Regions from separate parts of the Peribacillus sp. NPDC097284 genome, predicted to be linked through region 2. Evidence: riboswitches for the same ligand, from Rfam matches in the RefSeq annotation. Region 2 holds a riboswitch; the other holds the start of a gene.
The links. Region 2 has a riboswitch for lysine ahead of ACIQXU_RS13560 (amino acid permease). Riboswitches for the same ligand answer to the same signal wherever they lie in the genome.
Positions count from the first base shown of each region.

Region 1: it holds a riboswitch for lysine, as region 2 does, so the genes downstream of both, ACIQXU_RS02450 (aspartate kinase) here and ACIQXU_RS13560 (amino acid permease) in region 2, are expected to answer to the same signal.

Region 1 covers NZ_JBIWCZ010000001.1:476,361-481,180, reverse strand. The annotation lists gene trxA (thioredoxin) at 196-510, shown strand; gene uvrC (excinuclease ABC subunit UvrC) at 610-2,382, shown strand; lysine riboswitch at 2,444-2,621, shown strand; gene ACIQXU_RS02450 (aspartate kinase) at 2,709-3,941, shown strand; gene ACIQXU_RS02445 (DUF3899 domain-containing protein) at 4,049-4,399, opposite strand; gene ACIQXU_RS02440 (peptide ABC transporter substrate-binding protein) at 4,697-4,820, shown strand, end outside.
Region 2 covers NZ_JBIWCZ010000006.1:170,791-175,610, reverse strand. The annotation lists gene ACIQXU_RS13565 (glycoside hydrolase family 13 protein) at 1-115, shown strand, start outside; gene ACIQXU_RS13560 (amino acid permease) at 163-1,614, opposite strand; lysine riboswitch at 1,712-1,894, opposite strand; gene ACIQXU_RS13555 (LacI family DNA-binding transcriptional regulator) at 2,125-3,087, opposite strand; gene ACIQXU_RS13550 (hypothetical protein) at 3,329-3,628, opposite strand; gene ACIQXU_RS13545 (helix-turn-helix transcriptional regulator) at 3,628-3,831, opposite strand; gene ACIQXU_RS13540 (metal ABC transporter solute-binding protein, Zn/Mn family) at 4,099-4,820, shown strand, end outside.

The DNA of each region.
Region 1 (4,820 bases), on a different contig from region 2:
TATAAAAGAAAAGGCGTCTGTCAGGGAATGAACTGGCAAGCGCCTTTTCTTTTTATGACAATCTATTAGGTTCTAGGCAGTATTTTTTCTCTGTTTATGGACATGCTACCATTGAAGCAAAATAATAGCATCTGTTCCTGTTACAATGTTATACTGTCTTTAGTTATTTGAGTACATTTTAGGAGGATAAAATATATGGCTATCGTAAATTCAACTGATCAAACATTCACAGCAGATACTAATGAAGGTGTCGTTCTTGTAGACTTTTGGGCTCCATGGTGTGGACCATGCAAAATGATCGCTCCTGTTCTTCACGAGTTAGATGAAGAAATTGGCGACAAAGCAAAAATCGTAAAAGTGGACGTTGATGAAAACCAAGAAACAGCTGGAAAATTCGGCGTTATGAGCATCCCTACTTTAATCGTTCTTAAAGACGGTGAAGTTGTGGATAAAGTGGTTGGATTCCAACCGAAGGAAGCTCTTGCTGAACTTCTTGCTAAACACGCTTAATTTGAATGAAGGAAGAGCTTCAGGTCTACGGACTTGAAGCTTTTTTTTGTATCTTGATATATAATTGATTGTAGAATGGGAGAACAGGAGGCTGAATGCATGAATCAACGGATAAAGAATAAACTTGCCCTTCTCCCTGATCAGCCTGGTTGTTATTTAATGAAGGATCGTCAGGGAACGATCATTTATGTTGGCAAGGCGAAAGTATTGAAAAACCGCGTCCGCTCATATTTCACGGGCTCACATGATGGGAAAACATTCAGGCTCGTAAATGAAATCGAGGATTTCGAGTATATCGTTACCTCCTCCAATATCGAGGCGCTTATTTTAGAACTGAATTTAATCAAAAAACACGATCCAAAATATAACGTCATGTTGAAGGATGACAAGACCTACCCATTCATCAAGTTGACGGCTGAAAAACACCCGCGTTTGATCATCACGAGAAAAGTCAAAAAAGATAAAGGGAAATACTTTGGTCCTTATCCCAATGCTTTTGCGGCCAATGAAACGAAAAAACTTCTGGATCGGATCTATCCATTAAGGAAATGTAATACGCTTCCAGACCGTGTCTGCCTATATTACCACCTTGGCCAGTGCTTGGCCCCTTGCGTTTATGATGTAGAGGAACGGGAATATAAGCAAATCGTCGATGATATTAACCGATTTTTAAATGGCGGTCATACCGAGATAAAGAAAGAACTCACGGAAAAAATGCTTGAAGCCTCTGAAATGCTCGATTTTGAACGGGCGAAGGAATATCGGGATAAAATTGCCCACATCGAGATTACAATGGAAAAACAGAAAATGATGACGACTGATTTCATTGACAGGGACGTATTCGGTTTTGCCTATGATAAAGGGTGGATGTGCGTACAAGTATTTTTTGTGCGACAAGGGAAACTGATTGAAAGAGATGTTTCGCTCTTTCCGGTCTACGATGAACCGGAACAGGAGCTTCTTACGTATCTCGGACAGTTTTATGAAAAGGCCAATCACTTTAAGCCAAAAGAGATATTGTTGCCGGAGTCTGTTGATGCCGAGCTGGCGGAGAGCTTGCTTGGTGTAAAAACGCTTCATCCGAAAAGGGGCGCGAAAAAGGATATGCTGCAATTGGCAAATAAAAACGCCTCCATCGCCCTTCAAGAGAAGTTCTCATTAATTGAACGGGATGAAGAAAGAACGATCAAGGCAGTGGAGAATTTAGGGGATAAGTTAGGCATCTACACTCCACATCGTATCGAGGCTTTTGATAACTCGAATATTCAAGGAAGTGATCCTGTATCCGCTTTGGTCGTTTTCATTGATGGCAAACCGGAAAAGCGGGAGTATCGAAAGTATAAAATTAAAACGGTGAAAGGGCCTGATGATTACGAATCGATGCGTGAAGTTGTCCGAAGAAGATATTCACGCGTTTTAAAAGATGGCCTTCCACTTCCTGACTTGATCATAATCGATGGAGGGAAAGGACATGTGGAGGCCGTTCGGGACATTTTGGAAAATGAACTCGGTCTGGATATTCCGCTTTCTGGCCTTATTAAGGATGAAAAACACAGGACATCCCAATTGATGATTGGAAATCCGCTCGAACTGATTCCACTTGATTCGCGAAGTCAGGAATTTTACTTGCTACAAAGAATCCAAGATGAAGTGCATCGGTTCGCGATTACCTTCCATCGCCAGCTTCGTGGGAAAAATGCCATTCATTCACTTCTGGATGATATTCCAGGTGTAGGTGAGAAAAGAAGAAAGCAGCTGTTACGGCATTTCGGGTCATTGAAAAAAATGAAAGAGGCCTCAGTTGAACAGATAATCGAAGCGGGAATGCCTAAAAATGTAGCGGATGGAATCTTTAGAAAATTACAAGAATGACCTTGCGAGTGTCTTTTTCCTATGCTATGCTTAAAAGGGATTTTTAAACAAGACAATTTAAAGTGCTGATAGAGGTGCGGAATTCAATAGTAAAAACCTAGAGAAGTATGAGCTTCAATGAAGGGTTTTGAAAGGGAATGACGCCGAAGGAAAACAAGACTCATACCTTGTTTTTCTGGTCTGACCATTTAAAAGATGGCAGATTGTCAGGGTTGATACCTTGGAGAGCTATTTCACTGTGATTACTGAACGGATACGTAACCACAGCAATGAGATATTCTCATTGCTTTTTTTATTGCCAAAAAAGATAGAGAGGGTGCATGAGAATGGCACTGATTGTACAAAAATTTGGCGGTACTTCTGTAGGGAGTGTCGAGAAAATCAAACATGTCGCTAATCGTGTAATCGAGGAAGCTGAAAAAGGTAATGACGTCGTTGTCGTTGTTTCGGCAATGGGGAAGACAACGGATGAATTGGTTTCCATGGCGAGAGATATTTCCGCATCCCCAAGTAAGAGGGAAATGGATATGTTATTGACGACCGGGGAACAAGTTACGATTGCCTTGTTAACGATGGCATTGGTGGAAAAGGGGCATGAAGCCGTATCCTTTACGGGCTGGCAGGCTGGGATGCAGACAGAGTCCGTTCACGGAAATGCGCGAATTTTAAATTTCGATGCTTCCAGAATTCAAGCGCAGTTGCAAGCAAAAAAGATCGTCATCGTTGCCGGTTTTCAAGGAATGGATGAACATGGGGAAATCACGACATTGGGTCGGGGCGGTTCCGATACAACGGCGGTTGCCATAGCCGCAGCACTACACGCAAACCGATGCGACATTTATACCGATGTAACCGGTGTTTTCACAACAGATCCACGCTACATAAAAAACGCCAGGAAATTAACATCCGTATCTTATGACGAAATGTTGGAGCTGGCCCATTTAGGGGCTGGGGTCCTGCACCCACGGGCCGTTGAATATGCAAAAAACTATCAAATCTCGCTTGAAGTCCGTTCAAGCTTAGAAAAAGAATCTGGGACCATCATTGAGGAGGAAGCGAATATGGAAGAGAATTTAATTGTACGGGGTATTGCTTTTGAGGATAGCATCACAAGAGTTACAGTGAACGGCTTGCCTCGATCACTTGGTGTATTATCCACGATTTTCACGACACTGGCGAAAAATCACATAAATGTAGATATCATCATCCAGAGCATGACATCAGAAGATACGACCAATCTCTCTTTCTCTATTAAAAGCGAAGATACAAAAGCAGCTTTAATGGTTCTTGAAAACAATAAAAGCCAGTTGGAATTTGATGGTATAGAAACGGAAGGCGAGTTGGCTAAAGTCTCTATCGTAGGTTCAGGAATGGTTTCCAATCCCGGAGTGGCCGCAGAGATGTTTGAAGTCATGGCGAATACAGGGATCCAAGTGAAAATGGTCAGCACTTCGGAAATCAAAGTTTCTACCGTCGTAAACGAAAAGGAAATGGTCAAAGCGGTCGAAGCGCTACACGAGGCATTCAAACTTGGACAGCACGCCAAAGTCCTTGCCTGATTGATTAAAACTGATGAAAAGATGTACCTAATGCTTTTATAAAGAAAAAGGGCACCTAAAAAAAGGTTGCCCTTTTTCGGTGCCCGGACTCTATGGAAAGATTAAGATTAAAGATAATAGACGGCTAGAGAGAGTAGCATGATACACAACATGATAAGGCCTAAGACCAGGGAAAAGGAAGAGGAAAGGGAGATGATATCGGAAAGTTTAGGGATGTCTTCTTTTTCCTCCCCTACATGCTGATTTTGTATTTGGAATACTCTCCGGAAACTATAAAAGACTACGTCGAAAAATCCTCGTTGGACGACGAAAGTAACCAATGCTAGAAGAATCAGTCCTCCACTGATGTAAAAGGTCATATTAATAAAATTCAATAGAGAGAGATCTTGATGGAATATAAGGGATAACAAAATGGATAGCACGATACCAAATCCCGTACCTATAAGTATTTTTTTCATTCTTTTTACCTCGATTTTCTTTTTATAAGTATATCAAAAACACTAAATAAACAAAAATGATTTTTTGAAATAGTATGAAAAAGCGATAGTAAAAAACATAATAGTATTCTAAAAAATCCGATAAAACGGCGTAAGCAGCACTTTAAAGCCTTAAAGTAGTAAAAACCTAGGTTTTCCTTGGTTTTTGAGTATTTTTAATTTTTTAGAAATAATTTATTATTCTAACTTATATACAAAATCAAAAAAATCAGTATAATGAAAATATGATTTTAAAATATAGAAAGAAGGTCAAAGTAGATGAAAAAGTCTAAAATCACAATCTTTGCTGGTCTTATGCTAGTTCTTAGCGTCATTCTAGCAGCATGTGGCGGCAATTCAGATAATTCTGAGAAGAAGTCAGATGGAACGAAATTAGCTGAAA
Region 2 (4,820 bases):
GTTACATTCATTAAAGGCTACCCTGTTGATCGGCAATTATGAGCAGGAGGAAAGCGACACGGTCTCCAGTGAACCGTTGCGTCCATATGAATGCCGTGTCTACCTTTTGAAATAAGAAAAGACCTGAACTTCTCTGTTGAAGAGAGATTCAGGTCCTTTTTTTTATTTCACTTTTAGATCACATTCCTCAAGGGGAATGATTTTGGATTTATGTTTAATTTTATATCCGAGCCAGAGAACGAAGAACAAAAGAAGACCAATGTAGGAAACAAACATGGAGTTCCAATCAATTCCGTCTGTGCTGAAAGCTTGATAGCCTTGTCCAAGGATGATGAAGAGGCAAAGGACAAGCGCAAAAACCGGACCGAACGGAAAGGTTCTTGAACGGTATGGGAGGTCATTTAAATCCAGACCTTGAGCGATATAAGCTTTTCGGAATCGATAGTGGGCAAGGGCAATCCCGACCCATGTGACGAAACCAGCCATGCCGGAAGCGTTCAGTAACCAAATATACACGACTCCATCCCCGAAGAAGGAAGCCAAGAAAGCAAGACATCCGACTAAAGAAGTCACGATAAGAGCATTTACAGGTACGCCTCTTTTATCAAGCTTGCCAAGGAACTTCGGTGCTTTTCCGTCACGTGCTAAATCCCATAGCATACGGGTTGAGGCATACATGCCAGAGTTACCAGCTGAAAGTACGGATGTTAAAATGACTGCGTTCATGACAGCAGCGGCAAAGGCAAGGCCTGCGCGTTCAAAAACAAGCGTAAATGGACTGACGGCAACATCTTCACTTAGTAAACGTGCATCCGTGAAAGGAATGATCATTCCTATGACAAAGATTGCTAGGATATAGAATAAGATAATGCGCCAAAAAACGGATTTGATCGCCCTAGGGATGTTTTTCTCAGGATCTTCACTTTCTCCAGCGGTTACTCCAAGCAATTCCGTTCCTTGGAAGGAGAAGCCAGCTGCCATGAAGACTCCTAGAATGGTAAAGAAGCCTCCATTAAATGGCCCATCACCCATGGTGAAATTAGAAAAACCAATCGGATCATTTCCGCCCATGATGCCAAAAATGATTAAAAAACCAGTAATTAAGAAGATAATGACGGTCACGATTTTAATCATTGCAAACCAATATTCGGCTTCGCCAAAGCCCTTAACGGACATATAGTTAATTAAGAACATGATGAGTAATGCAACGGCACTCCAAATGAATGATGGAGTATCCGGGAACCAAAATTTCATGATCAGGACAACGGCCGCCAATTCAGCTGCTATCGTGATGGCCCAGTTATACCAATAATTCCACCCAATCGCAAAACCGAAAGAGGGATCGACGAATTTGGATGCATAAACGCGGAACGAACCGGCAACTGGCATATAAGCAGCCATCTCGGCAAGGCTTGTCATTAAATAAAAAACCATGGCGCCAATTACCGCATAAGCAACTAATGCACCACCGGGGCCAGCCGTATGAATGGCACCACCACTCGCTAAAAATAGTCCGGTGCCGATTGTTCCACCTAGAGATATCATCATAAGGTGCCTAGCTTTCAGACTCCTTTTCAGTTCAGTAGGATTTGAATTTTGTTGTTGATTTTTCAATTGATGTTACACTCCTTTTTATGGGAAGGGGACGGAATATAAAAAAAACAGCAGTCGAAAAAGATCGACGGCTGTATATAGATACCCGTTTAATCCTTCCGAAGATAGCTCCCCACGTTTTATGAAAACGTGACAGTGATGTTCCTGTTCGAAAACATCGCCAGCCTAGAAATACAAGGAATATTTCTACACTTCGGCAACTTATCCTTTCAAACGGAGTCGTCAACTTTCCTGAATCTCGTCCGTGTTACTTTTATAAGCCGCAGCCTCTAACTCATCGGTAAATGAGGAAGTATTCAATTCGTACTGTTAATAACGCGAATTTTAAATGGTGACATACAGTTTGTGAGTCACTGAATGAAATTTGCTATATTAAAATTATAAAATATTCCTCTAGAGAGCGCAATGTTTATTTTTCAAGTATCTTTTTCCCTAATTAGACATGAATCAAACCATTTAGTGTTCAAATAGATAATATAGGTGAATAATAAAAACAAATAATTCTGATTATTATACACTTTTTCGCGTTATAAGGCTGAAACCTAGCTTTACATGTTTGATCGTGGCAGGATCCTCAAAAAGGTCAACAGCCATTCTCCCAATCGAATCCAAGGGTAGGGATATAGTCGAGATGTCCAGCATTTCGCTAATACTATCGTTATTGAAACCAAGGATGGCGACGTCTTCAGGTATCTTAACTCCCGCTTTTTGAGCGGAAATGATGAAGCCAGCTGCCGTATCATCGTTCGTTATAATGATGGCCTCTGGCTTATCCTGCATGGCGACCCATTCTTGAAAGGCCCTTTCTCCGTCTTTGATATAGTAACTGCCTTCAAACAGCCATTCCTCTTTACTTATAAAATGATGTTTTTTCATGCTATCTTCAAACGCCTTTATCCGAAGTGAACTATTCCTGCTCTTTTTTCGCCCAAGGCTGTAGCCTATTTTCTTATATCCCTTGTTTACCAAGTAGTCGAGGGCTGAGGAAAAGGCGGCATAATGGTCGATGCTGATCGAAGAAAATTCTGACTGCGATGTATCTTCACATAAGATAATCGGACCGTAGACATGATACTCCAAGAGCACTTTCATTTCTGAGATTCTAGAACAGACGATGATGCCATCGAGTTGCTTCATTTGTAACATTTTCAGTGCTTGGATTTCTTTCTCTCTTTCATATTGTGTTTGGAAGATGACAATATGGTAACCAAGGACATTTGCTTGTTTATTAATTCCCTGGATGATTGCTCCGTAATAGGGGTGATTGGTGTATGGAATGATGACGCCAATCAGATGAGTCTTGCCTTTCGTAAGATGGATGGCGTTGATATTTCTCGTATAGTTCAATTGCTCGATGGCCTTTAGTACACTCTTTCTCTTTTCCTCACTTACATAAGGATGGTTATTCATCACGCGAGATACGGTCGTAATCGATACACCTGCATATTCAGCGATTTTTTTTATGTTCGTCATTAGATCACCATTTTTCGTTTTTTACAGTCTACCCTATGAAACCCATTTCAGAGCAAGAGAACGAAAGCATAAAGGGGAAATGCCTTCATGCTGGGACTTGTTCTGGTATGGGTTTCATCCTTTAAGATTAATAAAAGTCTTGAAGGAGGGATGAAGATGTTAACGACTTTGCTTTGTTTGATCGTGCTTTGCGGGATTGAGTTGGGGTTAGCTTATCTAGCAGTAAAATCACAAAAATGATTTAAAGCTTTGCTTCATAATAAAAAACGGAAATCGCCCATGACCCGAGATGAAGAAGTAAGAGAATACCTAGAACAGGGGCAACAGAGAGTTTTACGCCAAAAAATAATAAGAAGAAAAAGATATAGATCCCAAAAAGGGTGAAAAACCAGCTGGTTGCCCGTGCTTTAGTTCGGATGAGGTCAAATCGTTCATCCAATCCCCGTCGCTTGGCAGCGGCACGGCGACCTCCCCTTAATCCAGCCAGCCCTCCGATGATGCCAAGGGTACTTCCTAAAAAAGCCCACCAGTTAAAATCCATTACATTTCCTCCTCCTCAAATAGAAATATATCCTCAATGGTCAAATCGAACACTTTTGCCAGTTTGTAAGCAAGCTTGATGGATGGATCGAATCTTCCGGATTCTATAGAAATAATCGTCTGCCGGGATACGCCCGTTAGTTCGGATAGCTTTTCTTGTGTAAGTTGATGAGACTTGCGCATATCCCGTAATTTGTTTTTCAACCCCTCAGGCTCCTTTCTTTAATGTAAAGCTCACTGTACGTAAAGTATACTTTACAAAAGTTGTTTTGTATATATTTTCCTGCATTAAATTTCTTCAGTCCAACATTTAAAAATTTGCACTTTTTACGAATAATTGTGTATAGTATAAAATAAGTTGTATAGAGGAAACATTCTAGCGCGTAGGACAAAATATAACGGATTTTTTTTGGCCTAAATCTTGCCCTTGGTAAACTTTTTTATATAGGGCTATAAAATGGAGGGGAATACATGAAGTTTTTGAAATGGGTTGGAAGCTTGCTTATGGCAGTGGTCATGATATCAGGATGTAGCAATGAACCATCGAATCACGTTCAAGGAAAGCTGAATGTAGTAGCTACGACGGGGATGATTGGGGACTTGGTCGAGAATATCGGCGGTGAACATGTGAAGGTCACAAGTTTAATGGGGCCGGGAGTCGACCCCCACCTATATAAGGCAACGCAGGGGGACGTGAAAACACTTGATTCAGCTGACATGATTTTTTATAACGGTGTGCACCTTGAAGGGAAAATGACGGATATCTTTGAAATGATGAGTAAGGAGAAACCGACGATTGCGGTGACGAAAGACTTTACGGGGGATCAGCTTCATAAGGTCAGTGAAACGGAACATGACCCGCATGTCTGGTTTGATGTAAAGCTTTGGATGGTGGCAGCGGAAGCCGTGAAGGAAGAGCTGATTGCAAATGACCCGGACCATGAAGCTAGTTATCTAGAAAATTATGAAGCCTATGTTATCCAGTTGAAGGAACTTGATGAATATGTCCATGAGGAGATAAATAAGATTCCGGAGAATCAGCGGGTCCTCGTCACGGCACATGATGCTTTTGGGTATTACGGCAAATCATATGGATTGGAAGTGAGAGGGCTTCAGGGGATGAATACTCTATCGGAATATGGTTCGAAGGATGTAACGGATATGCGTGAATATCTTGTGGAAAATGAAATCAA